DNA from 3 places in the Allobosea sp. AK1 genome. Region 3 is predicted to be linked to each of the others. Evidence: riboswitches for the same ligand, from Rfam matches in the RefSeq annotation. Region 3 holds a riboswitch; each other region holds the start of a gene.
What was found. A riboswitch is a leader RNA that binds a small molecule or an ion and turns the genes downstream of it on or off. The one in region 3 is predicted to bind cobalamin.
Positions count from the first base shown of each region.

Region 1: another riboswitch for cobalamin. It lies ahead of FHT98_RS14905 (TonB-dependent receptor plug domain-containing protein); the one in region 3 lies ahead of FHT98_RS20965 (ABC transporter substrate-binding protein).
Region 2: another riboswitch for cobalamin. It lies ahead of FHT98_RS16105 (CbtB domain-containing protein); the one in region 3 lies ahead of FHT98_RS20965 (ABC transporter substrate-binding protein).

Region 1 covers NZ_VFMG01000001.1:3,021,771-3,031,848, reverse strand. Annotated here, with positions in the region: gene FHT98_RS14910 (ABC transporter substrate-binding protein) at 1-771, opposite strand, end outside; gene FHT98_RS14905 (TonB-dependent receptor plug domain-containing protein) at 768-2,714, opposite strand; cobalamin riboswitch at 2,837-3,035, opposite strand; gene FHT98_RS14900 (5-formyltetrahydrofolate cyclo-ligase) at 3,031-3,768, opposite strand; gene FHT98_RS14895 (GntR family transcriptional regulator) at 4,032-4,748, shown strand; gene FHT98_RS14890 (tripartite tricarboxylate transporter permease) at 4,745-6,274, opposite strand; gene FHT98_RS14885 (tripartite tricarboxylate transporter TctB family protein) at 6,278-6,763, opposite strand; gene FHT98_RS14880 (Bug family tripartite tricarboxylate transporter substrate binding protein) at 6,845-7,795, opposite strand; gene prpB (methylisocitrate lyase) at 7,900-8,832, opposite strand; gene FHT98_RS14870 (bifunctional 2-methylcitrate dehydratase/aconitate hydratase) at 8,839-10,078, opposite strand, start outside.
Region 2 covers NZ_VFMG01000001.1:3,288,364-3,298,441, forward strand. Annotated here, with positions in the region: gene cobN (cobaltochelatase subunit CobN) at 1-3,412, opposite strand, end outside; gene cobW (cobalamin biosynthesis protein CobW) at 3,422-4,477, opposite strand; gene FHT98_RS16095 (DUF1636 family protein) at 4,482-4,871, opposite strand; gene FHT98_RS16100 (CbtA family protein) at 4,881-5,621, opposite strand; gene FHT98_RS16105 (CbtB domain-containing protein) at 5,634-5,810, opposite strand; cobalamin riboswitch at 5,848-6,032, opposite strand; gene cobU (bifunctional adenosylcobinamide kinase/adenosylcobinamide-phosphate guanylyltransferase) at 6,088-6,606, shown strand; gene cobO (cob(I)yrinic acid a,c-diamide adenosyltransferase) at 6,620-7,228, shown strand; gene FHT98_RS16120 (MgtC/SapB family protein) at 7,326-7,790, shown strand; gene FHT98_RS16125 (TetR/AcrR family transcriptional regulator) at 7,948-8,568, shown strand; gene FHT98_RS16130 (acyl-CoA dehydrogenase family protein) at 8,565-10,078, shown strand, end outside.
Region 3 covers NZ_VFMG01000001.1:4,351,651-4,361,728, reverse strand. Annotated here, with positions in the region: gene FHT98_RS20985 (L-serine ammonia-lyase) at 1-972, shown strand, start outside; gene ltaE (low-specificity L-threonine aldolase) at 1,052-2,083, shown strand; gene FHT98_RS20975 (ABC transporter ATP-binding protein) at 2,094-2,888, opposite strand; gene FHT98_RS20970 (FecCD family ABC transporter permease) at 2,885-3,928, opposite strand; gene FHT98_RS20965 (ABC transporter substrate-binding protein) at 3,925-4,962, opposite strand; cobalamin riboswitch at 5,176-5,387, opposite strand; gene FHT98_RS20960 (mandelate racemase/muconate lactonizing enzyme family protein) at 5,423-6,601, opposite strand; gene FHT98_RS20955 (M81 family metallopeptidase) at 6,613-8,100, opposite strand; gene FHT98_RS20950 (ABC transporter permease) at 8,119-8,967, opposite strand; gene FHT98_RS20945 (ABC transporter permease) at 8,967-9,911, opposite strand.

The DNA of each region.
Region 1 (10,078 bases), 1.3 Mb from region 3:
AGCGACGAGCTTCAGCCGGTCGCCAAGCCGATCGATCACCGGATGGTGCAGGATCTCGTGCGCCAGAGACGGCGGGCCGTCCGGCGTCTCGTTCAGGATCAGGATTTCGGCACCGCCGAGCGCCACGGTTTCGAGCGCGATCTGGCCATAGCTCTCGACGCCCAGCTCGGCCGCGATATTGACGAGGCCCGCGCGGGTCAGGATCTCGTCGACGAGCGAGCCGCGGCCGACCGTGAAGCCGCTGGGACGCAGCACGATCGCCCGCAACGGCCGCTCGACACGCCGAGCGGCCAGGGCCTGCAAGCGCCGCTCGATCCCCGCGAGCAAGGCCTGCCCGCGGGCGGGCTCACCGAGAACATCGGCCATCTCGGTGATCTGCGCCTTCATCTCCGCGAGATTGCGGGGAACGCCGAATTCCCTGACGCCGACGCCGACCCGCCCGAGCAGCGAAACCGTGGCGCGCGTCGTATAGGCGCCGGCGACGACGAGATCGGGGTGAAAGCCCAAGACTTCCTCGGCAAGCCCGTGATTGGCCGGTATCAGGCGGGCGGCGCCCGCCATGTTGGCGTTGCGCGGGTCCTGCGACAGCCATGTCACCGAAGCAATCCGCTCGGGATCGGCCAGGCGCAGGACGAGCTCGTCCGTGCACATGTTGAGCGAGACGATGCGGGCCGGGCGCTCGACCGCAGATGCGGCCGATGCCACCGCGCCCGAGAGCGCGATGGAGAGGCACACGCCGCATAGACGACGCAGGACGAGAGGCCGGTTCATCCGCCGATGGCCACCTTGATACCGCCGAAGACGCTGAGGCCCGGCACGAGGAAGCCGACCGGATTCTCCCAGCGCTTGTCGAAGAGGTTATCGACCCGCCCGAACACCGTCACCTTGTCGGTCGCCTTGTACTCAGCGGCGAGGTTGACCAGCGTCGCCCCCTTCCCGCGCATGCGCGGGACCGAGAAGTCGCGATTGCCGTCGACCCAGGAGCCGATATGGATCAGCGTCGCCGAGAGGCTGAGCCTGTCGGTTGGCGTCCAGGTCGCGGTCGCGCTCGCCTTGTGGCGCGGCCGACGCAGCAGTTCCTGCCGGGCGATCTCGTCCCTGGCGAGGGTGAAGGTATAGTCGGCGCGGATGCGGAACTGGGGCGAGATTTCCAGCGCGGCGAAGGCCTCGACGCCCTTCGTTCTGGCCTTGCCGATATTGGCGTAGGAATCGCGCGTGACATTGGTGACGATCAGGTTGTCGATGTCATTCTGGAACCAGGTCGCGCCGAATTGCAGGCGCTTGTCGAAGAGCGGCTGCTCGAAGCCGATATCCCAGCCGCGGCTTTCCTCCGGCTTCAGGTTCGGATTGCCGAAGAAGTTGTAGCCGGGGCGGTAATCGATGAAGAGCTCGCTCAGCGTCGGCGCCTTGAAGCCGGTGCCGTAGCTCGCCTTCAGCTTGGTTTCCGTGCCGGGAATGATGACGGCCGGCGCGATGCGGTACGTCGTATGGCCACCATAGCTGTCGTCATGGTCGCGGCGGATATTGGCCGCCAGGAAATAGCGATCCTCGATATTGCCCTGGTATTCGAGCCAGGCGGCCTTGTTGCCGTTCGAGGCGATGAGGTTCGTCGTGTCCAGACGCTCGCGCTCATATTGCAGGCCCATGATCAGGTTGTGGCCCTTGGTGATCTCGAGATTGCCGCGCCAGTCGAGCTTGGTGCGCTCGCCGAGGCTCTGATTGGGCAGGCCGAGCAGGCCGGTCGTGGCGGACGCCGTCCGCGTTCCCCTGTCCTGGCGCGAATAGGAGACGCCGAAGGTGTTGACGAAGCGCCCGGCGAGCGGGTCCCAGACTACCTCGCCACGGGTGAAGGCCTGCGCATAGTTCTGCAGGGAGCGATAGGGCGAGGGCTTGCTCGGGAAGCCAGTGTCGCCGGTATAGCGCAACTGGCCGTCCTGATAGCGACCGACCCAGTTCAGCGTCAGCGTGTCGGTGAGCGCAAAGCCGAGGCGTCCTGAATAACTGTAATTGTCGAAGATGTTCGGGTTGATCCGGCGGCCGGGTGGCACGAGGTTCGGCGGCGTCACCTCGGTTCCGTCGGCGCGGAAATGGCTGGCGTTGAAGGCGTAGTTGAAGCGCGCATCGCCGCCGCTGAAGCCGAGGGACTGGTTGAAGCTGCCGTGCGACCCGCCTTCGACGCGCGCCGTCATCTTCGGTGGTCCCTCGCCGCGCTTCGTGGTCACGGAGATCACGCCGCCCAGCGCATTCGCGCCATAGAGGCCGCTCTGGGGACCGCGCAAAACCTCGATGCGCTCGATATCCTCGGTCAGCATCGAGCCGAAATCGAAGGAGCGGTTCGGGGCTGAAGGATCGTTGGCCTCGATGCCGTCGATCAGCACCTTGACGTGGTTCGAGTTGGTGCCGCGCATGAAAACCGAGGTCAGGCCGCCCGGCCCACCGGTCTGCACGATGTTGAGACCGGGCACGGCGGCGAGTGCCTGCGGCAAGGTGCGGCGCTGCTGCTGTTCGATATTCCTGGCGGTGATGACGGTGACGGCGCTCGCGACTTCGCGGGCAGGCGTCGGCGTTCCCGTGGCGCTGACGACGATCTCGTCGAGCGCCATCGTGGCGGGAGCGTTCTGGGCGAAAGCCGGGGCTGCAGCGCCGGCAATGGTCAGACAGGACACGGAGAGCAGCAGGCGGCCGCGTCCGGCGGCCGGAAGGAAGACGTTCACGATGGAGACCTCGGGCGTTGACGTCAGTGGCACGTCACCGCGAACGCGATCTCCCATCAGCCGTACGATAGACGGCGAACGGTCGAATCAGCGATCGGCGCACCCCGGCCGAACGTGTCCGCGTGTGACCACGGCTGACGGCAGGTCTCCTGGCTCGCGGGTCGTTGCCTTTCGCCGCCTTCCCAGGTCCGAGGCCCCAGTGGCGTATGGCGAAAGGCTCGCCGCTTACAGTTGCGGGGGCAGCCGCGGCATGGGGTGGCTCGCCACCCGCACCGCGTTCCCTTTTGATCCCGTGAGGGAACCGTCGCGCTCAGGCTTATGGGGAGATCGGGCCGGCGTCAAACGGAGGCTCTCGATCCCGCTTTCCGCCGTGGGACCTGATGCCGTTTTCCGTCACGATATGGCGCATCGGGATGTCGAAGCCATGCGGGTGGATCGTCGGCATCTCCGCCATCTCGTAGCCGACCCCGACCGCGATCGTGGCGGACGGCAGGGCGGCAAGCGTGCGGTCGAAGAAGCCGCCGCCATAGCCCAGCCGGTAGCCCTGCGCGTCGAAGCCGACCAGGGGCGCGATGACGATCCGCGGGAAGACCGGTTCGCCCGCGGCCGGCCCGGGGATGTTCCAGACGCCGCGCTCCAGACGCTCGCCCTTGCGCCAGAGCCGGAACAGCAGGGGCTTGCCGCGCTCGACTACGACCGGCAAGGCAGCCAGACCGCGGCGCTCGCGCAGATCGCGGAACCAGTCGCGCAGGTCCGGCTCGCCGCGGAACGGCCAGTAGCCGCTGACGAGGACGCCGGCGGGATCGCCGATCAGGGCGTCGAGATGACCGGCGATCCGACGCGCAAGCGCGTTTCGCGTGCGCGCCGACATCGCCAGGCGGGCTGCGATCAAGCGCGCTCGCTCGGACCGCCGCCATTCCATCAGGCTCGGCTCGGGCAGGTTCTCCCCGACATTTCGCGACGGCGGCGTCAACCCGGAATAGGCCGGATCGACCTCATGCAGCAGGCAGGCCGGCGAGGCATAATCATTCAGATCGTCGTCGCCCTTGCCCATCGGTTTCCGGCCTCCGTCGCCACAACGCGCCAGCCACCCTCGGCGCGAGCGAGGCGGCGCGCGAAGGTCCGGACATCGGAGCCGCGGCGCATGAGCATTCTGCGCAGACAGGTCATGCAATCAACCGAATTCAGGGTTGATCGAATATGGCAACCTTCGATGAAGGCCACTCAGAAACACCGAATTCGCCGGCACCTCCGGTACCCATCGGAAACGGAAATGCTCTATGCTGCCGGGATCAGAAGCAGATAGGCACCCGCTCGATGCTGGCCGAGACACCGCCCCCCGCGAGCGTGGGCGTCACCGTAAAACTCTACGACGATCTCTCCTCGGCCATCATTTCCGGGGAGATCGCGCCCGGCGAGAAACTGAGCGAACCGGCCATCGCCCGCCGCTTCGGTGTCAGCCGCGCACCGGTCCGCGAAGCCATCCGGCGGCTGCAGGAACGCGGGCTCGTCACCTATGTCGCCAACCAGGGCGCGCGCGTCGCCGAGCCGAGCGCCGCCGAGTTCCTCGCCCTGCTCGACGTGCGCGAGGCGACAGAGGGCATGGCCGCCCGCCTCGCGGCCGAGAGCATGAGCGAAACCGAGATCGCGGCGCTCGATGCCCTGGTCCGGGGGCATCGCGACGGTATCGAGCGCAACCCGATGGGCGCCTATCTTCAGGACGAGCCGGAGGCCGATTTCCACCGCCGGATCGCGAAGGGCAGCGGCAACCCGATCCTGGCCGAACTGCTCTGCGAGCAGTTCTACCCGCGCCTGCGCCTGTGCCGGCGCCTGCATTCGACCGTGCCGGGCCGCGGCCGCGAGGCCTGGCGCGAGCATATGCGGATCACCGAGGCGATCAGCCATCGCGACGGCGAGCTCGCGGAAATCCTGATGCGGCGCCATATCCGTGCCGCCCGCATGGCGCTGCAAGCCGCGCTGGCCGCGAATGTCGGTACCAAGCCAGGCAAGCGCCGGACCGGAGCGAAGCGCTAACCTGCTCGGCCCGCAGAGGTCGCCGGCTCTTCTTCGGCACTGGCGCGTCGGCGCAGGCGCGCGAGCACGGGCGGTACGATCAGCACCAGCGCCGCGACCGCAAGCAGTGTCGCCGCGATCGGCGTGCCGACCAGGACGCTCCAGTCGTTCTGGCTGACGGCGAGCGCACGCCGGAGCTGGATTTCCGCCTGCGGGCCGAGGATCAGCCCGATCAGGGCCGGCGCGATCGGGAAATCATGGACGCGCGCGACATAGCCGACGAGGCCAAGCCCGCACATCAACGCCAGGTCCATCCAGGAGGTCGACAGGCCCCAGACGCCGACCATCGCGAAGACGACGATGCCGCCATAAATGTATTGCCGCGGGATCAGCAGCAGCCGGACCCAGATGCCGACCAGCGGCAGGTTCAGGATCAGCAGGATGACGTTGCCGATATAGAGCGAGGCGATCAGGCCCCAGAGCAGGTCCGGGTTGGTGGCGAACAGCAGCGGGCCGGGCTGAAGCCCGTAGTTCTGGAAGGCAGCGAGCAGCACGGCCGCCGTCGCGGTGGAGGGCAGGCCGAGCGTCAGGAGCGGCACGAGGATGCCGGCCGCGGCCGCATTATTGGCGGCCTCCGGCCCGGCGACGCCTTCGATCGCGCCCTGACCGAACTCCTCCGGATGCGGGGTCAGGCGGCGCTCCAGCGCATAGGAGAGGAAGGTCGGGATTTCCGTCCCGCCCGCCGGCAGCGCACCGATCGGAAAGCCGATGACGCTGCCGCGCAGCCAGGGCTTCCAGGAGCGCTTCCAGTCCTGCTTCGTCATCCAGCTGCCGCCGGAGAGCGGGTTGATCGCGGCCGGTGCAGCGCCGCTGCGGCTCGCGACATAGAGCGTCTCGCCGATCGCGAAGAGCGAGACCAGCACGACGGTGAAGGGGATGCCGTCGAGCAGCTCGAGCGTGCCGAAGACCATGCGGGTCTGGCCGGTCTGGGTGTCGATGCCGATCGTCCCGAGCGCGAGCCCGAAGAACAGCGCGGCGAAACCCCGCACCATCGAACGCCCCATCACCACGGCGACCGAGGTGAAGGACAGTATCATCAGGGCGAAGTAATCCTCCGGCCCGAAGACGAAGGCGAGCTCGGCGATGGCCGGCGCGAGGAAGGTGAGCGCCAGCGTGCCGATCGTCCCCGCGACGAAGGAGCCGATCGCCGCCGTCGCCAGTGCCGCCGCGCCACGGCCGCGCCTTGCCATGCGGTTGCCTTCGAGCGCCGTCATCACCGAGCCGCTCTCGCCCGGCGTGTTCAGCAGGATCGAGGTGGTCGAGCCGCCATAGAGCGCGCCGTAGAGAATGCCGGCGAACATGATGAAGGCGGAGGCCGGATTGACCTGCGCGGTAACCGGCAGGAGCAGCGCGATGGTCAGCGCCGGGCCGATGCCCGGCAGGACGCCGACCGCCGTGCCGAGCCCGCAGCCGACGAAGGCCCAGAACAGGTTCATCGGCTGCAAGGCAACCGCGAACCCGCCGAGCAACTGGTTCAGGATATCCATGGCTCAGCCCAAGAGCGGAAAGAACGGGCCAAGGCTGATGCCGAGGCGGGAGAAGCCGAGCCAGGCCAGACTGGCGATCAGCGCGCCGATGCCGAGATCGAGCAAGGTGCGGCGCGAGCCGAAGGCATGGGTCACCAGCGTGAAGGCCAGCATCGCGCTGAACGGGAAGCCGAGCCAGCGGATCGTCAGCAGCGGCACGCCGACGCCGGCCAGCGCCATCAGGAAGGCGGGGCGCGAGAACGGCGCCTCCTCCTCGTCCTCGCTGGGCGGCGCCAACGGTCCTTTCAGCGCCTGCACGATCAGCAGGAAGCCGAGCAGGACGAGGCCGAGCCCGACCGCGAGCACGATCGCGGACGGGCCGAGGCCGACATAGTTGGTCGTCGAGGCGATGCTGCGCGCACCGTTGAGCCAAACCGCGCCCATCACGAGGATGGCGAGCCCCAGCCACCAGGGCCGCCCGCCGCCGGCCGTAGCCGAACCGTTCTTCATCGACGACATTTGCCTTGCCCTGCCCTTTCGCGATGGACCGCGGGCGGCGCGCTCATGCACGCCGCCTGGCTTCGTCGAAGGCTATTTCAGGATACCGACTTCCTTGAGCGCGCTCGTCCAGTTGGCGTCCTCGCTCTTGAGGAAGGCGTCGAAAGCGTCGCCCGGCAGATAGGCGTCCTCCCAGCCCTGGGTCTTGAGCGTCTCCTTCCACTCCTTGGTGGCGTGGAGCTTGGCGAAACGGTCGAGCCAGGTCTTCTTGGCGGCGTCGCTCATGCCGGGCGCGCCGACGAAGCCGCGCCAGTTGCCGACCTCGACCGGGATACCGGCTTCCTTCAGCGTCGGGGCGTTGAGGCCTTCGACCCGCGTCGGGCCGGAGGTCGCGATGATGCGGATGCGGCCGGATTCGGCGAAGGCGCGGAACTCCGAGGCGCCCGAGATCGCGGCCTTGATCTTGCCGCCGCCGAGCGCAGCCAGGATCTCGCCGCCGGAGAAGGCGACGAAGTTGATCTTGCCGACAGGCGCGCCGGCATGTTTGGCGAGCAGCGCCAGCATGACGTGATCGGCACCGCCGGCCGAGCCGCCGCCGACGGAGAGCGCGCCGGGATCGGCCTTGAGCGCGGCGATGAAGTCCGCCGGGGTCTTGATCGGCGAGTTCGCGGGCACGGCGATGGCGTTGTACTCGTTGGTCAGGCGCAAGAGCGGCGTCGTGTCCTTGAGCGAGACCGGCGTCTGGTTGGTGATGACGCCGCCGACCATGATGACGCCGGTGACCAGCAGGGCGTTGTCATCGCCCTTCGCGGTGCGGACGAATTCGGCGAGGCCGATCGTGCCGGCAGCACCGCCTTTGTTGGTGAAGGATGCGCCGTCCGTGAAGACCTTGGACTGGGCAAAGGCCGCCATGGTGTGGCGCCCGGCCCCGTCCCAGCCGCCGCCGGGATTGGCGGGGATCATCACCTTCGCCGGTTCGGCCAGGGCCGTACCAGCGCCGAGTCCCAAAGCCAGAACGCCGGCCATCGTCAAACGCTTCAGCATTTCCATTTCCTCCCGTGGTCGTTACGCCGCCTGTTTCGGCTGGTCGTTCTTTTGCCGCGTCATCCGCGGTTCGGACGCCGGATTGGTCCGGCGCCCTGGTATCCTCATGCGCTGCGCTCGCGCTGCGGCATGCCTTCCGGCGCGATCGTCGCGACGATCGAAGCGTCGAGCGCTTCGTAATCGGCGAGGCCAATCGTCTTGTAGAGCTCGACCCGCGTCTGCATCTGCTCGACCATGGCATGAGTGCTGCCGTCGCGGGCAAGCGCGGCGTAGAGTTTCTCCTGCGCCTTGTTGGCGACGCGCAGCGAGGAAACCGGCCAGATCACCATGCGATAGCCCATCGCCTCGAACTCCGAAGCGGTGAAGAAGGGCGTGCGGCCGAACTCGGTCATGTTGGCGAGCAGCGGCACACCGGGCACGCGGCTGGCGAACTCGCGGAACATCTCGGCCGTTGTCAGCGCCTCCGGGAAGATCGCGTCAGCACCGGCCTCGAGATAGAGCTTCGCACGGGCGACCGCGCCGTCGATGCCCTCGCTCGCCGCGGCATCGGTGCGCGCGATGACGTAGAGATGGCGGCGCGCCTTCACGGCGGCAGCGACCTTTGCCGCCATGTCATGGGCGTCGGCGAGCTTCTTGTCGTTGAGATGGCCGCATTTCTTCGGCAGGAGCTGGTCCTCGATATGGACCGCGCCGGCGCCCGCATCCTCGAAGACGCGGACCATGTGCATCACGTTGAGCGCCTCGCCATAGCCGGTATCACCATCGACCAGCAGCGGCAGGCCGGAGGCCCGCGCGATCTGGCGGATGAAGAAGGCGACCTCGTCGACGGTGATCATGCCGAGATCGGGGATGCCCATCGAGGCAGTCATCGCCGCACCCGACAGATACAAGCCCTCGAAGCCGGCGTTCCTGGCCTGAATCGCGGCCATGCCGTTATGGGCGCCGGGGAGGCGCGCGATGCCGCCGCGCTCGACCAGTGCCCGGAAGCGCTGGCCGGCCGGCTCGGACGGAAGATCGGAGGCGACGAGATAGGGCATGGGCACTCAGCTGCAGTAGAGATCGACGTAATCGTTGACCGAGATCGCTTCGAGCCTGGCCTGATCCAGGGAGACGTCGAGGATCTGGCGCTGGCGCTTCTCGACGAAACGACGAGCGAGATTGGTGCGGAACTTGGCTTCCAGCAGCGGGATGCCGTCGGCGCGGCGGCGCTTGTGGCCGATCGGGTATTCCACGACGAGCTCAGGCAGCACCGTGCCGTCCTTCAGCGTCACCGTCATGCCGTTGGCGATCGAGCGCTTCTCGGGGTCGTGATAGTCCCTGGTGAAGGCGGCGTCCTCGACGCATTCGATCTTGTCGCGCAGCGCATCGATGCGCGGATCGGCGGCGATATCGTCCTCGTAATCGGCGGCGGTGAGGCGCCCGAAGATGAAGGGCACGGCGACCATGTACTGGATGGTGTGGTCGCGATCGGCCGGGTTATGCAGGGGCCCACGCTTGTCGATGATGCGGATGCAGGCTTCGTGCGTCCGGATACGGATCGAGGCGATGTCGTCGCTGCTGCGACCCATCGCCTTGAGCTGATCGTGCAGCGTCATCGCGGCCTCGACCGCGGTCTGCGAGTGGAACTCGGCCGGGTAGGAAATCTTGAACAGCACATGCTCCATCACATAGGAGCCGTACGGACGCTGGAACTTGAAGCTCTGGCCGCGGAACGAAGCATCGTAGAAGCCCCAGGTCTTCGCGGTGAGCGCTGACGGATACCCCATCTCGCCGGTACGGGCGATCAGGGCGAGCCTGACGGCGCGGCTGGTGGCGTCGCCCGCCGCCCAGCTCTTGCGCGAGCCGGCATTGGGGGCATGGCGATAGGTGCGCAGCGCCTGGCCATCGACGAAAGCGAGCGAGAGCGCATTGACGATCTCGTCACGGTCGAGCCCGAGCATGCCGGCGACCACCGCGGTCGAGGCCACCTTGACCAGGATGACATGGTCGATGCCGACCTTGTTGAAGGCGTTCTCCAGCGCCAGACAGCCCTGGATCTCGTGCGCCTTGATCATCGCGGTGAGAACGTCGCGCATGGTCAGCGGCGCCTTGCCGGCCGCGACCGCGGTCCGCGACAGCCAGTCGGCGACGGCGAGGATGCCGCCGAGATTGTCGGATGGATGGCCCCATTCGGCCGCGAGCCAGCAATCGTTGAAGTCGAGCCAGCGGATCATCGTGCCGAAATTGAACGCCGCCTGGATCGGATCGAGCTGGTAGGGCGTGCCGGGCACGCGGGCACCGTTC
Region 2 (10,078 bases), 1.1 Mb from region 3:
CGACAGAATTCCGCCGGCTGCTCCAGAGCCCGCGCCGCGCCGCTTCCGCCAATCGCGAACGGATCGAGGCCGCAGCCGGCGCATTGGCCGCTTCCAGTGCTGCCCAGACCTGCGGATCGGCGCAATAGGCCTGGAACACCGCATCGAACAGCCCGTCGGTGACCGCATCCGTGCTCGCCGCGAAGACGAAGAGCGTATCGACCGCCTCGGCGAGCTCCGCAGCGCCGCGCCAGCCATGGGCGAGCTGGCCGGCGATCCAGCGCGGATGCGTCAGGCGGCCATGGACGATGCGGGCGATGTCCTGCGCCAGCGTGCGTGCCTTCGGCGCTTCCGGGTTCGAGCTGTCGAGGCTGTAGAGCGCGGGATCGGCGCCGAGCGCCTTTGCCGCCGCCGCAAGTCCGCCGATGACGTCCGCGGCGCTGCTGGCTTCGAGGATGTCGCGCCCGGCGGTGTCGCTGACATGGATGAAGGCGTCGGAGGTTTTGATGCGCGCGGCAAAGCTGGGATCGGCCGTGCCGACCCCTTCCGGCCCGCCATAGGTATGGTCGGAAGCTGCGAGATAAGCGGCACCCAATTCCGCGCGTTCGGTCCAGTCGCCGTCCAGCACGCGATCGGCCATCGCCGCGCCATAGCGGCCGGGCGCGGCGCCGAAGATGCGGGCGCCGTGCTCGCCGCGACGGCGGGCGGCGGCCGGCTCGTTCCAGTCATCCGGCTCGTCCAGCGCAGCCACGGCGCGTGCGGCCTGGTCGAGCAAGGCGATTTGCCCCGGAAACGTATCGCGGAAGGTGCCGGAGATGCGCACGGTCACGTCGAGGCGCGGATAGGCGAGCTTCGGCTGCGGGATGATGCTGAAGCCAGTGACGCGGGTCGACGCGTTGTCCCAGAGCGGCTCGACGCCCATCAGGGCGAGCGCGTGGGCGATATCCTCGCCGCCCGAGCGGAGCGTCGGCGAGGCCCAGAGGTCCATGACGATCCGGCGCGGGTAATCGCCATGATCCTGCAGATGGCGCGAGACCACCGCCTGTGCCGCGAGCAGGCCGAGCCGGGTGGCAGCACGCGTCGGGATCGCCCTGGGGTCGAGCGTCGAGAGATTGCGCCCGGTGGGCAGCACGTCCGGCCGGCCTCGATGCGGCGAACCTGCGGGGCCGGGTACGACGAAGCGGCCGTCGAGGGCGCGCAGCAGATTTTCACGTTCGTTGCGGGCTGAACCCGGGTCGCTCTCGGATTGCCCGAAAATGTGCAGACCGTTGCGGAAGGGCAGTTCGGCGATGTCGCAGAGATGCGCGTCGAGCCGCGTCAGCGCCTCGTTCATCTCGGTATCATCAGCAACACCGCAGGAGGCCGCGAGCCCGGCCGCTTCGGCGCGGGAGCGGATTTCGGCTGCGACGATATCCGCGCGGCGTGGATCGAGCACCTGCGCCTGCGAGAATTCCTCGACGAGGTCACGTAGCAGGCCTGTCTCGCCCGCGGTTTCCGTTTCAGCCAAAGGCGGCGGCAGATGGCCGAGCGTGATGGCCGAGAGCCGGCGCTTGGCCGGCGCGGCCTCGCCGGGGTCATCGACGACATAAGGGTAGATCACCGGGAGCCCGCCGACCGCGAGCCGTGGCCAGCATGTGGCGGAAAGCGCGACCGCCTTGCCCGGCAGCCATTCCATGGTTCCGTGCGTGCCCAGATGGATCAGGGCATCGATGGCTTCGGATTGGCGGAGCGCGAGATAGAAGGCGAGATAGCCGTGGCCAGGCGGGGCGTCGGGGTCGTGATAGCGCGCCTTGCGGTCGGGCGTGGCGTCGCGTGGCGGCTGCAAGGCGACGGTGAGGTGGCCATAGCGCGCGGCGCGGAAATGGAAGGCGCCATTGCGGCAAGCCGGGTCGGTCTCGGGCTCGTCGTGGCTGGCGGCGAGGGCGTCGCGCGCTAGGGCGGGGATGGTCGCGAGCCAGTCGCGATAGGTCGCAAGCGGGAGGCTCAGGCTTGCAGGGCCCGCGGTGAGCGAGGCCATCAGCAAGGCCCCCTCTGTCAGTCCCTCATCGTCATCCCGGACAAGCCGCGTCAGCGGCGCCGATCCGGGATCCACGCCGGAACGCCGCTCGGAAAGGCTCAGGCATGGATCCCGGGTCTCCCCTTGGTCGCCCGGGATGACCGGCGAGGGGGTGTTGGTGGACGAGCCAACCTCATACCCCGCGTCCGCCAGCAAGCCCCTGATCGCGATCACGCTTGCGGGCGTGTCGAGACCGACGGCGAAGCCGGCCCGGCCGCCGCGTGCGGGATAATCCGACATCACCAGCGCGAGCCGGCGTTCGGCGGCGGGTTTCCGAGCCAGCGCGATCCAGCCATTAGCCAGATCGGCCAGTGCCGCGATGCCGTCGGCATCCGGTACGAGCCGGCGGATGGACAGGCCGGTCGCCGGGTCGGTCTCCTCGGCCTTGAAGGCGACCGGCACGGCGCCGATGCGTCCGTCGAATTCGGGGAGTGCCACCTGCATGGCGAGATCGGCGGCGGAAAGCCCGCGCGGCGAGGCGTCCCAGGCTTCGCGCGGGCTGCCGACCGGCACGGCTTGCAGGATCGGGCAATCGGCGCCGTCGAGCACGAAATCGGCACCTCCACGCGCGGAAAAGGCGGTGGTGGTGACGATCAGAGCCGGCTTGCGTATTGCGATCAGCGCCGCGAGTTCGGCCGTGGCCGACGGGTCTTTCAGGCTGGTCAGCGCGAGCGGGAGGGGGGCGAGATCGCGGGCGGCGAGGGCGGCGGCGACCGCCTCGCCCATGGCGGTATCGCCGGCCGCGACGCCGGAGCGATATTGCAGGACCGGGACGAGCGGCTTGTCGGCGGAAAGGGCGGCGAGCGCTTCGCGCCAGGGCAGGGGCGTGCCGTTGCGGCTGAGCGCGAAGAAGGAGGGCAGCGTGAGCGGAGCGAGGTCCTGCGCGTCGTGCGACGCGGCCAGGTATCGCTCGATCAGCCCGAGCAGCCGCCGCATGTTCGCGGCGCCGCCGCCAGCCTGGAAATAGGCCAGCAGTTCGGCTGCGAAATCCGCCGGCACCGTCGCATGCTCGCCGAGGCGCGGGTCGTCGCGCTCGTCGCCGGGCAGGATCGCAAGCGGAATGCCGCGCTCGCGGCAAGCCGCGCCGAGCTGCTCGATGCCGTAGCGCCAGTAATCGAGCCCGCCGAGGCAGCGCAGCAGCACGAAGCGGCATTGCGCAACCGTCTTCTCGATCAGGAAATCGACCGAGAGGGGATGCTTCAGGCGTCGGAGCGGCGCGAGCCGCACCGACAGGTTGCTGTCACCTGCCGCCACCGCCAGCGCCGAGAGGTCGCTGTCGGTGAAGGACAGAACGAGCACATCTCCCGGTGGCAGGGCGAGATCGACGGCGTCCGCGCCGTCGTCGAGCCTGATCTCGCTGGTCGGGAGGAGGTGCATCGGCCGATGTTACGCCCCCGCGAGAGCCGCTTCCACGGCCTTGAGATCGAAGCCCTTGAGCCCGATAACGGTGAGGCGGCCGTCGCGCGGCTCGCTCGCACCCCAGGCCCGGTCGAAATGATGACCGACGCGGCGGCCGACGCCCTGCACGACGAGGCGCATCGGCTTGCCCGGTACGGCTGTGAAGCCCTTGAGCCGCAGCACGCCCTCGGCCTCGGCGGCCTTGGCAACGCGCGCTGTGAGGTCTTCCGGGGTGAGCCCGGCCGGCAGCGGCAGGGCGACTGAGTCGAAATCGTCATGGTCGTGGTCGTGCTCGCCCTCGCCGTGATGCGAGGGGCGGGCGGCGAGATCGCTCTCGGCAGCCGCGCCGAGGCCGACGATCAGCGTCGGCTCGACCTTGCCATGGGCGGTCTCGACGATCTTGATCGCCTTGGGCAGGTGTTCGGCGATCTCGGCCTTGACCCGCGCCCGGCGGGCCTCGTCGACGAGGTCGCTCTTGTTGAGCAGGATGAGGTCGGCGCAGAGGATCTGGTCCTCGAACACCTCCTCCAGCGGGTTGTCGTGCTCGACCGAGGCGTCGGCAGCCTTCTGCGCCGCGAGTGCCTCCGGATCATCGGCGAACTGGCCCTCGGCCACGGCCGGGCCATCGACCACGGCGATGACGCCGTCGACCGTGACGCGCGAGCGGATCGCCGGCCAGTTGAAGGCCTGCACCAGCGGCTTCGGCAAAGCGAGGCCCGAGGTCTCGATCAGGATATGCTCGGGCGGGTTGGGCCGGTTCAGCAGCTTCTCAAGCGCCGGCACGAAATCGTCGGCGACGGTGCAGCAGATGCAGCCGTTCGGCAATTCGACCACGTCCTCGTCGCTGCAGCCGGCGATGCCGCAGCCCTTGAGGAATTCGCCGTCGAAGCCGAGATCGCCGAATTCGTTGACGAGCACGGCGAGCTTCTTGCCCTGCGCATTCTCGAGGAGATGGCGCACCAGCGTCGTCTTACCGGCGCCGAGGAAGCCGGTGATGATGGTGCAAGGCGTCTTGCCGAGATTGGCGGTCTGCGGAGCGTTCATGATGTCATCCTTGCTGGCGCGCCGGCAGAGGCGGCACGCGTGCGACCACGCCCTTGCGGAAGGACTGCGGCCGCTCTTTCCAGGGAACGATGCCGTTGGCGCTGGCGGCATAGGCCTCCGCCGCGCCGACGATCTCGTCGAGATGGGTGTCGGTGTCGAGATCGCCGATCAGATAGGTCCATTTGCCGTCGGCGCTGAGCGCGATGGTGCAGGGCCGCTTGCAGACGCAGAGGCACTCGACGGGCAGCACGGGGATCGTGCTGCCCTTGGCTTTGAGCTGTGCGGCGAGGCGCTCGGCCAGTGCCAGACCCGGCTGGTCGTAACCCTCCGGGAGATCGGCGCGGGCACGGCGGCAGGCCGTGCAGACATGAATGGTGAGGTCGCCCTCGGACATGGCTTGCTTTCAGGCTTCGGCGGCCCGGCGGGTCGCCCGTGGCCAGAGCACGCCGACCATGAAGGCGGTGACGAGCCAGAGCGCGGCCTGGATGCCGAGCGAGAGCGCCGCGAAATGGGCGGCGACCTCGGCCGGAACCTTGCTCTCCGGCGCGGCCGGATGCGGCGCACCGACGACATGCGGGAGCAGGATCAGGACGATCGCCACGAGCTTCAGCCAGGGCTGATCGAAGCGCAGGAACAGGAACAGCCCGACCCCGGTGGCGATGGCGGTCCAGAGCCACCAGAGCTGGCGTTGCTCCAGCGCGGCCGAGGCTGCCCCCGGCAACTCCGGCGCGAGCCCCATCGCCGGCGCGAGCCCCAACGCCAGGAAGCCACAGGCCCCCCAGACGAGGGCGCTGCGCTGGTCGATCCTGTCGCCCGCCGCGATCATGCCCGCGAGCAACAGCGCCGCGAAGCCGATCGCGGTCGCGATCGTCACCGCGCCGGTGAAGAGGGTGCGCTGGAAGCCGTCTTGCGGCTTCCATTCGGCATGGTCGTGGCCGGGGGCGTCGCCGGCCGGGCCATGCGCGAGGATGAGTTTCGCCTCGCCGTCGAACGCGGCGAGCGTCGGCGCTTTCAGCGCCAGCGCCGCCTCATAGGTCTCGGCCTTGAGGATCAGCGGGGTGGTGGTGACATGCTGCAAGGCGGCGACGATCAAGCCAGCCAGAAGCCCGGCCAGAATGCTGACCGTGAGAACACGCGTGATCATGGATGCTTTCCCTCAGTGGCAGGGAAAGGCGAGGCCGTGACGGGTGTCGTGCGCGGCGTTGTGGACATTGGTCGAGGCCGCGAAGCCGGTCGTGTAGATCAGCGCGACGCCGATCACGAGCGCGGCTGCGACCGCCTTGACGCGTTCCGAAACGCTGAGTGTGGGGGTGGAAACCGAAACGGTGTTCATATGCGTTCTCCGTGGCCGCCCCGCCGGCAGCCGGTTGGATCTCTGCGGGTTGACGGCAGGTCTCCTGGCTCACGGACTTCGCGTCCCTTGCCGCCTTCCCGGAGCGAGCGCTCCAGTGGCCGATGGCGAAGGACATCCGCTTACAGTTGCGGGGGCAGCCGCGGTCTCGCACCGCGTTCCCTTTTCACCTCCTCGCGGAGGCACCGTCAGCGACGATCATTAGCCTTCGCCGTGCCGCTGTGCAATGCAGGATGGTCTTTTGAACCCTGCTTCCACGATGCCGAACGAAATTTCCCACCTCACCCTCGTCCTCGGCGGTGCCCGCTCCGGCAAGAGCCGCCATGCCGAGGCGCTGATCGAGGCTTGTCCAGCGCCCTGGAGCTATATCGCCACCGCCCAGGCTTATGACGACGAGATGCGCGCGCGCATCGCCGAGCATCGCGCCCGCCGCTCGGCCGGCTGGCAGACGGTCGATGCGCCGCTCGACCTAGCCGAGGCGATCGCCGCCCAGCCGGCGGGCCGGCCGGTTCTGGTCGATTGCCTGACACTCTGGCTGACCAACCTCATCCTTGCGGAGCGCGACACGGCCGCTGCGCGCGAAGTTCTGATCGCCGCTTGCGAGCACGTTTCCGCCCCGCTCGTCCTGGTCGGCAACGAGGTCGGGCTCGGCATCGTGCCGGAGAACGCGCTCGCCCGCCGCTTTCGCGACGAGGCCGGGCGCCTGCATCAGGCGCTTGCGGCGCGTGCGGCCAGCGTGGTCTTCATGGTGGCCGGATTGCCGATGCGCGTGAAATGATGCGGATTAGATAATGACCAACACCGAAGACGCCGCCCGCCACAAGGCGAAGATGGAGAAGCGCAAGGCGGTACAGGACGCCGAGGTCGCCTCCAAGACGCTCGAGAAGGGGCTGCTGATCGTCAATACCGGCCCCGGCAAGGGCAAGTCGACGGCGGCTTTCGGACTGATCCTGCGGGCGCTCGGCCATGGCTGGCGGATCGGCGTGGTGCAGTTCATCAAGGGCGCCTGGTCGACCGGCGAGCGCAAGGCGCTCGAAGCCTTCGGCGATCAGGTGAGCTGGCACAGCATGGGCGAGGGCTTCACCTGGGAGACGCAGGACAAGGCTCGTGACATCGCCGCCGCCGAACGCGCCTTCGCCAAGGCGAAGGGGTTGATGGCCGATCCCGGGATCAGGCTGCTGGTGCTGGACGAGCTGAACATCGCCCTGCGCTACGACTATCTGCCGCTGGCCGAGGTCGTGACGACGCTGGCGGCGCGCCGGCCGGACCTGCACATCGTCGTCACCGGCCGCAACGCCAAGCCGGAGCTGATCGAGGTAGCCGATCTCGTCACCGAGATGACGCTTGTGAAGCATCATTTTGCTGCCGGCGTGAAGGCGCAGGAAGGCATCGAGTTCTAAAAGCGATATCTCACTGGCTGCCGGCTCTCCGCAACGGAACGAACGCGAGCGGTTCTCATGCGTTCTTGCCCTCGATCATCGTTTTCGGGGGTGGGCCATGAGTGGTTTTCTGTGGGGAGAGCTGGATCTCCTGCTCAGGCTGCTGGCAGGGATGGCTGCCGGCATCGTCGTCGGCTGGGAGCGGACCAACAAGCAGCGGGCGGCAGGAATCCGCACCTTCGGTCTGGTCGGATTGGGCACGGCCGCTGCCGTGACGATCTTCAGCGAACCGCATGAGGCGGATGCCGCCAGCCGCGTCGTCCAAGGGCTGCTCACCGGAATCGGTTTCCTGGGTGCGGGCGTCATCGTCCTGCGCCGGGGCCATTCGACGCCGACGGGCCTGACTACGGCCGCAGCGATATGGGTCACCGCCGCGCTCGGTTGCGCCGCCGGGCTCGGCGATCATGCCATCGTGGCGTCGGCAACGCTGCTCGCGCTCGTCCTGCTCGCCATCGATCATTCGGTCGAGCGCTTGGCCGGTCGTGGCGGGGCGGGCGAACACCGCAGCGCGCCGCCCTCCTGACCGCTTGGGCCGGCTCGATTCCGGTATCGAGGTCCGCAGAGCAACCCGGACGTCGGGTTGCTCTGCGCTGCGTTGATCTCCCAATGGCCGCCCCTTGACGACGGCAAGCCATAGTTTCAAATTGAATCCGAATTCAAATTCAATTTTGAGGCCGCGGATGGTTGGCACCCAATCGAAGCAACCGCGCAAGGCTGGTAAGCGCGAGGCGATCCTCGCCGCTGCGCGCGGAATCGTTTCGGAGGTCGGCTTCCAGGAAACCTCGATCGCCGCGGTGGCCTCCGCCAGCGGCGTCTCGACCGGCAGCGTCTATTCCTATTTCGCCTCCAAGGCCGAGTTGATGGCCGAGATCGTTGCGGCCGTATCCTCGCGCGAGCTTGCCGTGCTGCGTGAGATCGCCGCGAGCGACGCCCCCGTGGCCGAGCGACTGACTGCTGCGGTGGAAGCCTTCGCCCGCCGCGCTTTCGCCAACCGCCGCCTCGCCTGGTCGATGATCGCCGAGCCCGCCGATCCGGCCGTCGATGCGACGCGGCTGGACTATCGCCGCGAGATCGCCGGCATTTTTCGTGCGCTCGTCGTCGAGGGCGAAGGGCAGGGCGCCTTCCGCCCCGTCGATCCCGATGCCGCTGCGGCGATGATCGTCGGCGGCTTCATGGAGGCGCTGATCGGTCCGCTTTCGCCGGACCGTCCGATCACGCCCGAGCGCGGACGCGAGATCGCGGCGGCGCTCGCCGATCTCTCCCTTGCCGCGCTGATTTCCCGAGAAGGACAGGCCGCATGACCACGCTCGATGCCTACGGCTACGACACGCACGAAGTCCTGAACCAGGCGCCGGCGCTGGCAGATTACGACGCTTTCGCCGCGGACCCTGCGCTCGGCAGCATTCTCGACGCTTTCGGCGCCGGCTGGTTCCGCGGACAGGCGAGCGTGGTCGGCGGTCATGTCGGCTCGCAAGCGGTGCAGGATCTGGCGCGGCAGGCCAATCGCAGCCTGCCGGAATTGCGCACGCATGACCGCTGGGGTCGGCGCGTCGACCAGATCGAGTTCCATCCGGCCTGGCACGAATTGATGGAGCTCGCGATGCGCGACGAGTTCCATTCGCTGTGCTGGACCAAGCCACGAGCCGGCGCACAGGCGGCGCGGGCGGCGGTCTCCTATCTCTGGAACCAGGGCGAGAACGGCATCTGTTGTCCGCTCGGCATGACCTATTCGGCGATCCCCGTTCTGCAGCGCGACCCGGCGCGCTGGGCCGAGTTCGGTCGTTTGATCACCTCCTCCGATTACGACGGTCGCCCCTTGCCGGCTGCGCAGAAGCGCGGCGGCACGGTCGGCATGGCGATGACCGAGAAGCAGGGCGGCTCGGACCTGCGCCAGACCCAGACGGTCGCGACCCGCAATGCCGACGGCACCTATTCTCTCACCGGCCATAAATGGTTCTTCTCCGTCCCGCATTCCGACGTCTTCCTGACGCTGGCGCGCACGGAAGAGGGCGTCTCCTGCTTCGTTGTGCCGGGCTGGCTGCCGGACGGGTCGCGCAATCGCCTGCAGATCCAGCGGCTCAAGGACAAGTGCGGCAACAAGTCGAACGCTTCCTCCGAGGTCGAATTCCGCGGCGTGATCGCCCATCTCATCGGCGAGCCCGGCCATGGCATCCGCGCCGGGCTGGAGATGAATCACTATACGCGGCTCGATTTCGCCGTCGGCTCGGCCGGTTTGATGCGTCATGCGGTGGCGCAGGCCGCGCATCACACGGCGCACCGCCGCGCCTTCCAGAAGGCGCTGATCGACCAGCCGATCATGGCGAATGTCATCGCCGACCTCGCGCTCGAAGCGGAGGCTTCTGCCTGGCTCGCCTTCCGCTTCGTCCATGCGCTCGACCGCGAGGGCGACAGTGAGGCGGAGAAGCTCATCGGCCGCATCGGCGCGCCGATCGCCAAATACTGGAACTGCAAGCGCGCCACGCCGGTCGTGGTCGAGGCGCTCGAATGCCATGGCGGCAACGGCTTCATCGAGGACCACCTGATGGCGCGGCTCTATCGCGAGGCGCCGCTCAACGGCATCTGGGAGGGCACGGGCAATGTCGTCTGCCTCGACGTTCTCCGCTCGATCCGCCGCTATCCGGATTGCGTGCCGGCCCTGCTCGACGAGTTGCGCGCCGCCCGCGGCAGCGATCCCCGCTACGACGCGTTTATCGCCGAACTGGAAACCGACCTCGTCGATGTGCTCCGCCACGAGCATCTGGCCCGGCGCTTCGTCGAGCGCATGGCGCTCGGGCTCTCGGCCTCGCTGCT
Region 3 (10,078 bases):
GGTGTCGAGTTGTTGTCCGAGACCTATTATTCGATCGGTGGTGGCTTCGTGGTGACGGCGCAGGAGCGCGAAGCGCCGGCCACTTCTACGCAGACATCGTCCTGGCCCTATCCATTCGCGAATGCGGCAACGATGCTGCGCATGGCCAAGGAGAGCGGGCTGTCGATCGCGGCGATGAAGCGCGCCAATGAAATCCATCTCCAGCCGGCGGAAGAGGTCGAAAGTGGCCTCGCCCGGCTCTGGTCGGTGATGAACGACTGCATCGAGCGCGGCATGAATCAGGAGGGCGAACTGCCCGGCGGCCTGCGCGTGCGGCGCAGGGCGGCGCATATCCACCGGCAACTGGCGGCCGAGCGGCTGGCCAACCGCTCGCAGCCGCATGCCTCGACCGACTGGCTCAGCGTCTATGCGATGGCGGTGAACGAGGAGAACGCGGCCGGCGGCCGGGTCGTCACCTCTCCGACCAACGGGGCCGCCGGCGTCGTGCCGGCGGTGCTGCGCTATTATCTCGACCATTGCGTCGGGGCGGAGCCGGAAAAGGTCTCCGATTTCCTGCTGACGGCGGCAGCGATCGGCGGATTGATCAAGCACAACGCCTCGATCTCCGGAGCGGAGGCCGGCTGCCAGGGCGAAGTCGGCTCCGCCGCCGCGATGGCCGCGGCCGGGCTCTGCGCCGTGCTCGGCGGCTCGCCGGCGCAGATCGAGAACGCGGCCGAGATCGCGCTGGAGCACCATCTCGGCATGACCTGCGACCCCGCGGCGGGCCTCGTCCAGGTGCCCTGCATCGAGCGCAACGGCATCGGCGCGATCAAGGCGGTCGCGGCCGCGTCGCTGGCTCTGCGCGGTGACGGCTCGCATTTCATGCCACTCGACAACTGCATCGAGGCGATGCGGCAGACCGGCGAGGCCATGAACGAGCGCTTCAAGGAAACCAGCCTCGGGGGGCTCGCAGTCAACCTGCCGGAATGCTGAGCCCTCCCCTGCCATTTTTGCATGATGGATCAGGCGAGCGCCCGATAGGGTGGACGCACAGCCTGCAAGGATCGGATCGATGATCGTGGATGACTTCCGTTCGGATACGGTAACGCGCCCCGGCGAAGGGATGCGGGCCGCCATGGCCGCGGCCGAAGTCGGCGACGCCGTCTATGACGATTGCCCGACGACGAAGCGGCTGGAGGCGATGACGGCCGAGCGGCTCGGCAAGGAATCGGCCTTGTTCTTCCCCACCGGCACGCAGGCGAACCTCGCCGGGCTGATGGCCCATTGCGGCCGCGGCGAGGAATACATCGTCGGCCAGATGGCCCACACTTATCGATTGGAAGGTGGCGGCGCCGCCGTGCTCGGCTCGATCCAGCCGCAGCCTCTTCCGAACGAGGCCGACGGCACGATCGCGCTCGACGCCATCGCCAATGCGATCAAGCCGAACGATTTCCACTTCGCAATGACGCGGCTTCTGGCGCTGGAGAACACCTTCAACGGCCAGGTGCTACCCGACGCCTATCTGGAGGCTGCAACCGGGCTTGCCCGCTCGCGCGGCCTCGCCACCCATCTCGACGGCGCCCGCCTGATGAACGCGGCCGCGGCGAGCAACCGCGATGCCGCCTGGATCGCGGGGCAGTTCGACACCGTGTCGCTATGCCTCTCTAAGGGCCTCGGCGCGCCGGTCGGGTCCATTCTGGTCGGACCGAAGGATTTCATCGAGAAGGCCCGGCGGATCCGCAAGATGCTGGGCGGCGGCATGCGCCAGACCGGCGTGATCGCCGCAGCCGCGATCTACGCGCTGGAGCACAATGTCTCGCGGCTCGGCGAGGATCACCGGCGCGCCGCGGCTCTGGCGGAGGCACTGGCGCGCTTCCCGGCGCTTGGCGCCGGGCCGGCCCGCACCAATATGGTGTTCATGTCGCCCAAGGCGCTCGACACCGCCGCCTTCGCCGCGTTCCTGCGCGAACGCGGCATCGCCGTCAGCGGGCGGTACGGCACATTGCGCTGGGTGACCCATCTCGATGTGAACGACGCCTCCGTCGCGCGTGTCGCCGAAGCCTGCGAGCGCTTCTTCGACAAGCGGCAGGCGGCTGCGGAGTAAAAGCCCCGCCTTAACCGCTTCCGGGCACGCCTTTCCGCGGCTCGGCCTCGATCAGATACTCGATGTGCCGGCGGCCTGAATCTCCCAGTCGGATCGAGACCGCAACGCCGAAGATGTCCTTGATCGCCTCGGCGGTCAGGACCTCCTCCGGCGCGCCGGCCGCCTGCAAGCGCCCGTCATGCAGCAGCGCGATCTCGTCGCAGAACATGGCGGCGAGGTTGAGGTCGTGCAGCGCCATGATGCAGGTGATGCCGAGGCGGCGGACGAGGCTCAGGATCGAGAGCTGGTGCTGGATGTCGAGATGGTTGGTCGGCTCGTCCAGAATCAGCTCGCTCGGTTCCTGCGCGAGCGCACGGGCGATGTGGACGCGCTGGCGCTCTCCCCCTGAAAGCGTGTGCCAGAACTGATCGTGGCGCTCGGTCAGCCCGACCCGCGCCAGCGCCTCATTGACGGCGGCCTCGTCGGCCTCGCTCCAGAAGGCGAGCGCGGCGCGATGCGGCGTGCGGCCGAGGCGGACGACGTCGCAGACCGACAATTGGATCTCGGTCGTCGCCTGCTGCTCGACGAAGGCGAGGCGGCGGGCAAGCTCGCGGCGCGGCACGCCGGCGATGTCGCTTCCGTCGAGGGTGACGACGCCGCTTGCGACATTGCGCAGGCGGCAGAGCAATCGGAGCAGGCTCGACTTGCCGGAGCCGTTGGGACCGATCAGGCCGAGCACCCGGCCGGGCGCCGCTTCCAGCGTCACGCCATCGACGATCATCCGGCCGCCGGCGCCCCAGCGGACCTCGCGGGTCGCGAGCGTCATGCCGGCCTCCGGGCGCGGTAAAGGATCAGGGCGAAGACCGGCGCACCGAACAAGGCCGTCACCACGCCGATCGGCAGGATCTGCTGCGGGATCAGCACGCGCGAGAGGATGTCGGCGAGGATCATGAAGATCGCGCCGACGACGAGGCAAGCCGGCAGCAGGCGGGCATGGCCGGAGCCGACGAGGAAGCGTGCGGCATGGGGGATGATCAGCCCGACGAAGCCGACCGTCCCGACGATCGAGACCATCACCGCCGTCATCACCGCCGTCGTGGCGAAGAGCACGACCTTCACCCGCGTCACCGCGACGCCGAGCGAGGCCGCCGCATCGACGCCGAAGGCGAAGGCGTCGAGCGCCTTGGCGTGCAGCATGCAGATGCCGAAGCCGATGAAGGCGACCGGCGCCGCCATCCAGAGATCGGGCCAGCGCACGCCGCCGAAATTGCCGAGCAGCCAGAACATCACGCCGCGGGCCTGTTCGGCACTGGCGAGCGTCGTCACGATCGTCGCCGTCGCTGCGTTGAACAGCTGCGAGGTGGCGACGCCGGCGAGGATGACGCGGTCGCTCGCCCCGCCCGCCCCCGCCGCCAGCATGGCGACCACCACGAGCGCAGCGCAGGAGCCGATGAAGGCGCCGGTCGAAACCGACAGCACCGTGCCGCCGATGCTGATGCCGAGGATCAGCACCGCGACGGCGCCGGTCGAGGCACCGGCGGAGATGCCGAGAATATAGGGCTCGGCCAGCGGATTGCGCAGCAGCGCCTGCAGGATCGCACCGGACAGGGCGAGCGCGCCGCCGCAGAGCCCTGCCATCAAGGCGCGGCTGAGGCGATAATCGAAGATCACGCCCTGCTGGATCGCGCTGACCGGGAAGTCGAGCTCGAACAGCCCGTTGCCGAGCGCCTTCAGGGCCGTGTCCAGCGGGATGCGCATCTCGCCGATCGTCACCGCCAGCGCGACCGAGAAGGTCAGCGCCAGCAGCGAGGCCAGCGCGATGCCGATCCGCGCCGGCCAGTTCGGCCCATGGGCGGCGTGGCTCAACGCGAAAGCCCGAAGCCGGCGATCGCCTTGGCGAGCGTCTCGATGCCGTCGATGGTGTCGAGCCCGGCGCGGGTCGCCCCGACATCCATGATGACGACGCGGTTGTTCCTGACGGCGTCGAGCTTGCTGGCGACCGGGTCGGTCTTCAGGAACTCCAGCTTCTTCTCGATATCGTCGGCCGGGAAGCGGCGGCGGTCCATCTTCACGGTGACGATCACGGCCGGGTTGGCGGCAGCGATGCTCTCCCAGCCGACCAGCGGCCATTCCTCATTGGTCGAGATGATGTTGCGGGCCCCGAGCTTGGACAGGATATAGGCGGGCACGCCGTTCTTGCCGGCCATGAAGCCGTCGCCCTTGATGTCCTTGCTGGAGAACCAGACCACGACCGGCACCTCCTGCGCCTTTAGCTTGGCGACCTGCTCGACCGCCTTGTCCTCGCGGGCCTTGAGCTCAGCGACGAGCGTCTCGGCCCGGTCGGCGACATCGAAGATCGCGCCGAATTCGCGGATGTTGCGATAGACCAGCTCCATCGTGAACATCTGCGTACGAACGCCGTCGCCGGCACCGGAATTGTCCTTGCCGACGCAATCGGTCGGCGAGACGTATGTGGGCACCTTCACCTTGGCGAACTGGTCGCGCTTGCCGACGATGCCGTTGGGCCCGACATGCCATTCGAACATCGCGGTGACGAGATCGGGCTCCTGCGCCAGCACCGCCTCGAAGCTCGGATCGTTATCGGCGAGGCGCTTCACCTTGGCGTTGACCGCCTCATAGGGCTTGGCGACCGGCGAGAACCAGACCGCGGTGCCGACGACACGATCGCCAAGACCGAGCGCATAGAGGATTTCCGTCTGGGTCTGACCGATCGCGACGACGCGCTTCGGCGCGGCGTTGAAGGTGATCGTCTCGCGGCAGTTCTCCAGCGTCAGCGGGTACTTGGTCGGCGCCGCAGTGGCCGTGCCGATGGCGAGAGCGCCGAACAGCGCGGCGGCCGACAGGCGGAGCAGGGAATTGAACGGGCGCGCAGCCGGCATCGAGGCCATCCGAAATGTAACAATGTTGCATTTCTGATAGAGTGCGCGGCAGGCAAACGTCAAGCCGCCTTGAGCGGCCTGTGCAGTGGACTTCATGAACATGGACTTCATCGCTCCCCGAGATGACGGCCGGGGGAGCTTTGGGCATGTGGGACGGACAAGCGGCGCAGAACCACCATCGACACACAGGCTCCGGAACACCCCGTCCGAAAGACGTCTTCGACGACCGGGGCAGGTCTCCTGGCTCGCGGGTCGATGCCGGTTCCGCCCGGCCTTCCCGGCGCCTTAAGCGCCAGTGGACGATGGACGGAGAGCTCGCCGCTTACAGTTGCGGGGGCAGCCTCGGCTTTGGCACTGGAAGTGCCTCACCGAATTCCCTCTTAGCTCCGGGAGCAACCCGGAGAACCTCGATCGGCGCACACCCTATAAGGGTGCGGCGCGCCGTCAAGCGAACATCGCTTCAGAGGCGCGGCGTGCTGTAGAGCCGGTTGCCGCCGACGGATATCTCGACCTCCTGCAGGTAGCCCCGCAGCGCGGTCGTCGCGACCTCGATGCCGAGGCCGGGAGTATCAGGCGCGGCGACCTGCCCGTTCGTATCGCGCTCCAGGTGATTGGCTGAGATCGCGGTCGCGAGCGGCTTCGGCATGGCCGGATACTCGCAGATCTCGTGCGCAGCGAGACCGGCATAGGGCTGGAGCGAGGCGGAGAGCGCCAGATGCGAGGTGAAGGTGTGATTGACGAAGGTCACGCCCTTGGCGACCGCGTAATCCGCCACGGCCTTGGATGGGCCGATGCCGCCGATGCGCCCGCAATCGATCTGGACATAGCCGATGCCGCCATAGTCAATGAGCTGCCGGGCCATCGACTCGTTATGGGCGCCCTCCCCGCCGGCCAGCCGGACCTTGGGACTGCGTTTGGCAAGACCGCCATAGGCTTCGAGCGCGCTGGCGTGGAACGGCTCTTCGAACCAGAGCACGTTGGCCTTCTCCATCGCGGGCAGGCGGGCGGCGGCGCGCTCGACATCCTCGATGAAGATCTGGCCGGTATCGACGAGCAGGATGCCGTCCTGCCCCAGCCCTTCGCGCGCCGCGACGAAATGCTCGGCATCGGCCTCGACGCTGCCGCGACCGATCGGCCCCCAGCCGAACTTGGCGGCGCGGAAGTTGCGGCTGCGGGCATCGCGAGCGCGTTCGAGGGTTTCCTGCGCCGTGTCGCCGAACAGCACCGAGGCATAGGGCGTCTTGGGATGGCTTTTCATATAGCCGAGCAGGCGCCAGACCGGCTCGGAGCGCATCTTGCCGAGGATATCCCAGAGCGCCATCTCGACGCCGGAGAAAGTGTGCGGCGCCTGCAGCAGGTCCATCGAGTTATAGGCGACGGCGGCGGCGATACGGGCGATGTCTTCAGGGCTTTCCAGCGCCTGCCCGAGCACGGAATCGGCGACCGGCCGGCAGACGCCATGCGACATCGGGCAGATGAAGGCGGCGATGGAGGGCAGCGGCGCCGCCTCGCATTCGCCCCAGCCGACATGGCCGCCGGCGACGACCCTGACCAGCAAGGCATCCTGGCTGCCATCGGCCTCGTCGGTGACGACGGGCATGGCGAGATAGAAGAAATCGACGGCCTCGATCCTGGGCACGGGTCTTCTCCTTACAGCTCGTAGATCGTGGCGCGGGGCGCGAAGGTGACGCCCTCGTCGAGCGGGTAGACCGGCCGGGCGCAGACGGTGTGGCCCAGGCTCTTCAGATTTGCGGAGGTCGCGCCGGGCGCGTCGATATTGAAGTTCCGCGCGCACCACTGGTCGAACATGTGGAACTCGGTGTGCGGCGACTTCACCACGATCAGGTCGAAATCGGTCGGGTCGATGCCGTTCGCGTAATACATCGCGCGGTCGAACAGGCTGACCGAGCGGCTCATCACGACGACGGTGACATTGCCCCAGGTCAGCACGGCGGTCGGCCCGGCGCTGAGCGGCGCCTTCATCGTCTCCAGAGCGGCCTCGCCATCGGAGAGCAGCTTGACCTTGGCTTTCACCTGCATCGGCGGGAAGCGAGCGGGATCGATCGAGCCGCCGAGCGTGATCTCGATCGTCGCCCCAACGCCCGCCTTGTGCGCGGCAGCCGCTGCCGGCGCATCGACGATCTGGGCCAGCACCCGCTTGCCGTAGCCGGCCTTGCGAAGTGCGGCGAGGATCGCGTTGCTGTCGCCCGAGGCGCCGGACGAGGTCGCGTCGGCGGCATCGGTGAAGATCACCGGGCCGTCGATGCTGCGGGCCTGGGCAACCGCTCGGTCGAGCGGCACGAGCTTGCCCTGCATGCGGAAGCGCAAGGGCCAGAATTCCTCGGCGAGCCGGATCGCCTCGCGCTCGGCCGCCGCCTTGTCGCCATCGGTGAGGATCAGCACCTGCGAGCAGAGCTCGGGCACGTCGGTGAAGGGGTTGCCGATCATGATGCCGGCTGCGAGCGCCCGCCCCTCCTCCTCCAGCCGGCGGCATTCGGCCAGAAGCTCGCCATAGCAACCGGTCTTGGTGATGAGTTCGTCGCCGCGCACCAGCGCGGGAATGACGACACGGGCGGCGACGGGCTTGATGCCGCCGGCCATCAGCTTCAGCAGGAGTTCGGCTGCGCGGCGGCCGGTATCGGCGAAATCGACATGAGGATAGGTCCAGTAGATCGCGAACCCGTCGACGTTGCGCAGCATGCGGTCGGTCAGGATGCCGTGCAGATCGAGCGAGATCACGATCGGCATGTCCGGGCCGACGCGCTGACGCAATTTCTCCAGCAGGTAGCCTTCCGGATCGAGCTCGCCATCGGCGCCCATCGCGCCGTGCAGCGAGACATAGATGCCGTCGATGCGGTCGAGCTTGGCGAAGATCGCGGCGAGGATTTCCTCAGATAGCTTCTTCCAGCCCTTAGCCGAAAGCGGGCCGGCGCTGCCGGAGCGCGCGCAGATCGTCGGCACGATCTCGATATCAGGCCTGGCCTCGAAGACCGCGAGCGCGCCGCCCAACTCCTGGTTCTGGCCGCGCTGGATGTAGAGGCCGTCGCCATGATGGATCAGGAAGTTCTCGTAATGCGACGGCAACGGATTGAAGGAGGAGATCTCCTGCTTGCAGTCGGCGATCAGGATGCGCTTCATCGGGGCGGCTCCGGCGGGTCAGAATTTCAGGCGGGGGTCGAGCACGTCGCGCAGGCCGTCGCCGAGCAGGTTGAGGCCGAGCACGCAGGTGATGATCGCGAGGCCCGGGAATACCGTGATCCAGGGGGCTTCGCGCATGAAATCGCGGCCTTGCGCGATGATCGAGCCGAAGGAGGCGGCCGGTGGCGGCGGGCCGGCACCGACAAAGGACAGAGCCGCTTCGGCGAGGATCGCGATGGCGAAGACATAGGTCAGCCGCACGATCAGCGGGCCGGCGGCATTGCGCAGCACATGCTTGAACAGGATGGTCATCTCGCCGACGCCGATCGAGCGCGCGGCCGAGACATATTCCTGCTCCTTTTCGAGCAGCACCGAGGCGCGCACGATGCGGGCGGTATGCGGCGTCGTGGCGATGGCAAGCGCGATCACGACATTGGTCAGCGACGCGCCGAGCACCGCCGAGACGACCATGGCGAGCACGATCGACGGAAACGCCATCAGTGCGTCCATGATCCGCATGATCGGCTGGTCGAGATGGTAGAAGTATCCGGCGATGGCGCCGCTCAGCGTCCCCGCGATCCCGGCCAGGACCACCGTGAAGGCACCGATGGCGAGCGAGATGCGGGCGCCGATCATGACGCGGGAGAGGATGTCGCGGCCGAAATGATCCGTGCCGAACCAGTGCATCTCGCTGGGCGCGGCGAGCCGTGCCCGGACATTGCTTTTGAGCGGATCGAAGGGCGTGAGCCAATCGGCAGCAAGCGCGACGGCGACCATCAGCAGCACCAGCACGGCGCCGATCACGAAGGAGCGGTTGCGCAACAGGCGCCCCCAGAGGGCGCGGCCGACGAGTGGCGTGCCCTGCATCAGGCCAGCCTCACGCGCGGATCGACCACGGCATAGAGAATGTCGACGACGAGGTTGATCGCGAGATAGACGACCGCGAGGAAGAGCAAACCACCCTGCAGCACCGGGAAATCGCGCGACGCGATGGCGCCGACGATCAGACGGCCGATGCCGGGGATCGAGAAGACCTGCTCGACGATGACCGCGCCGCCGAGCAGAGCGCCGGAGACGATGCCGATGACGGTGAGGATCGGGATCAACGCGTTCGGCAATGCGTGGCGCAGGACAACATGGAGCTTGGCCAGCCCCTTGGCATCGGCGGTACGAACATAATCCTGCGAGAGCGTGTCCAGCATCGAGGCGCGCGCCATCCGGGCGATGAAGCCGACCTGGACCAGCCCCAGCGTCAGTGCCGGGAGGATCATGCCGCGCAGCCATTCTGCCGGCGATTGCAGGAAGGGCGTGAAGCCGCCGCTCGGCAGCCAGCCGAGCGACACCGCGAAGACCAGCACCATGACGAGGCCGAGCCAGAAATCCGGAACCGAAAGCCCAAGCAAGGCCGTGGTCATCACCGCCTGATCGGGCCAGCGGTTGTGGTTGACCGCCGCGACGATGCCCGCCGCAACGCCGAAGAACACGGCGAAGGCCAGCGCCAGCGCCGCCAGCGAGAGCGTGACCGGCAGGCGCTCGATCAGGGCCGCCGTCACCGAGCGGTTGAGCAGGATCGACTGGCCGAGATCGCCGCTGAGAATGCGGCCGTACCAACCGAGCATCTGCTGCGGCAGCGAGAGGTCGAGCCCGAGCGCGCTGCGCAGCTTGGCGACCTGTTCCGGCGTCGCCGAGGCGTCGAGAAAGGCCGCCGCCGGATCCCCCGGCACCAGCCAGATCAGCGCGAAGGACATCAGCGAAACCAGGACGAGCACGAGAAAGGCGCCCGCGAGCCGGCGGATCAGGAAGCTTCCCATGCCGCCCTCCTTCCGAGCGTTAGGCCTTAGTTCTGATAAGTGCGCGTCATCCCGGGCGACCGAAGGGAGAACCGGGATCCATTCCGGAACGCTTCCGGCAAAGGTTCAGGAATGGATCCCGGATCTGCGCCGCTTTGCGGCTTGTCCGGGATGACACGGCTAATGTG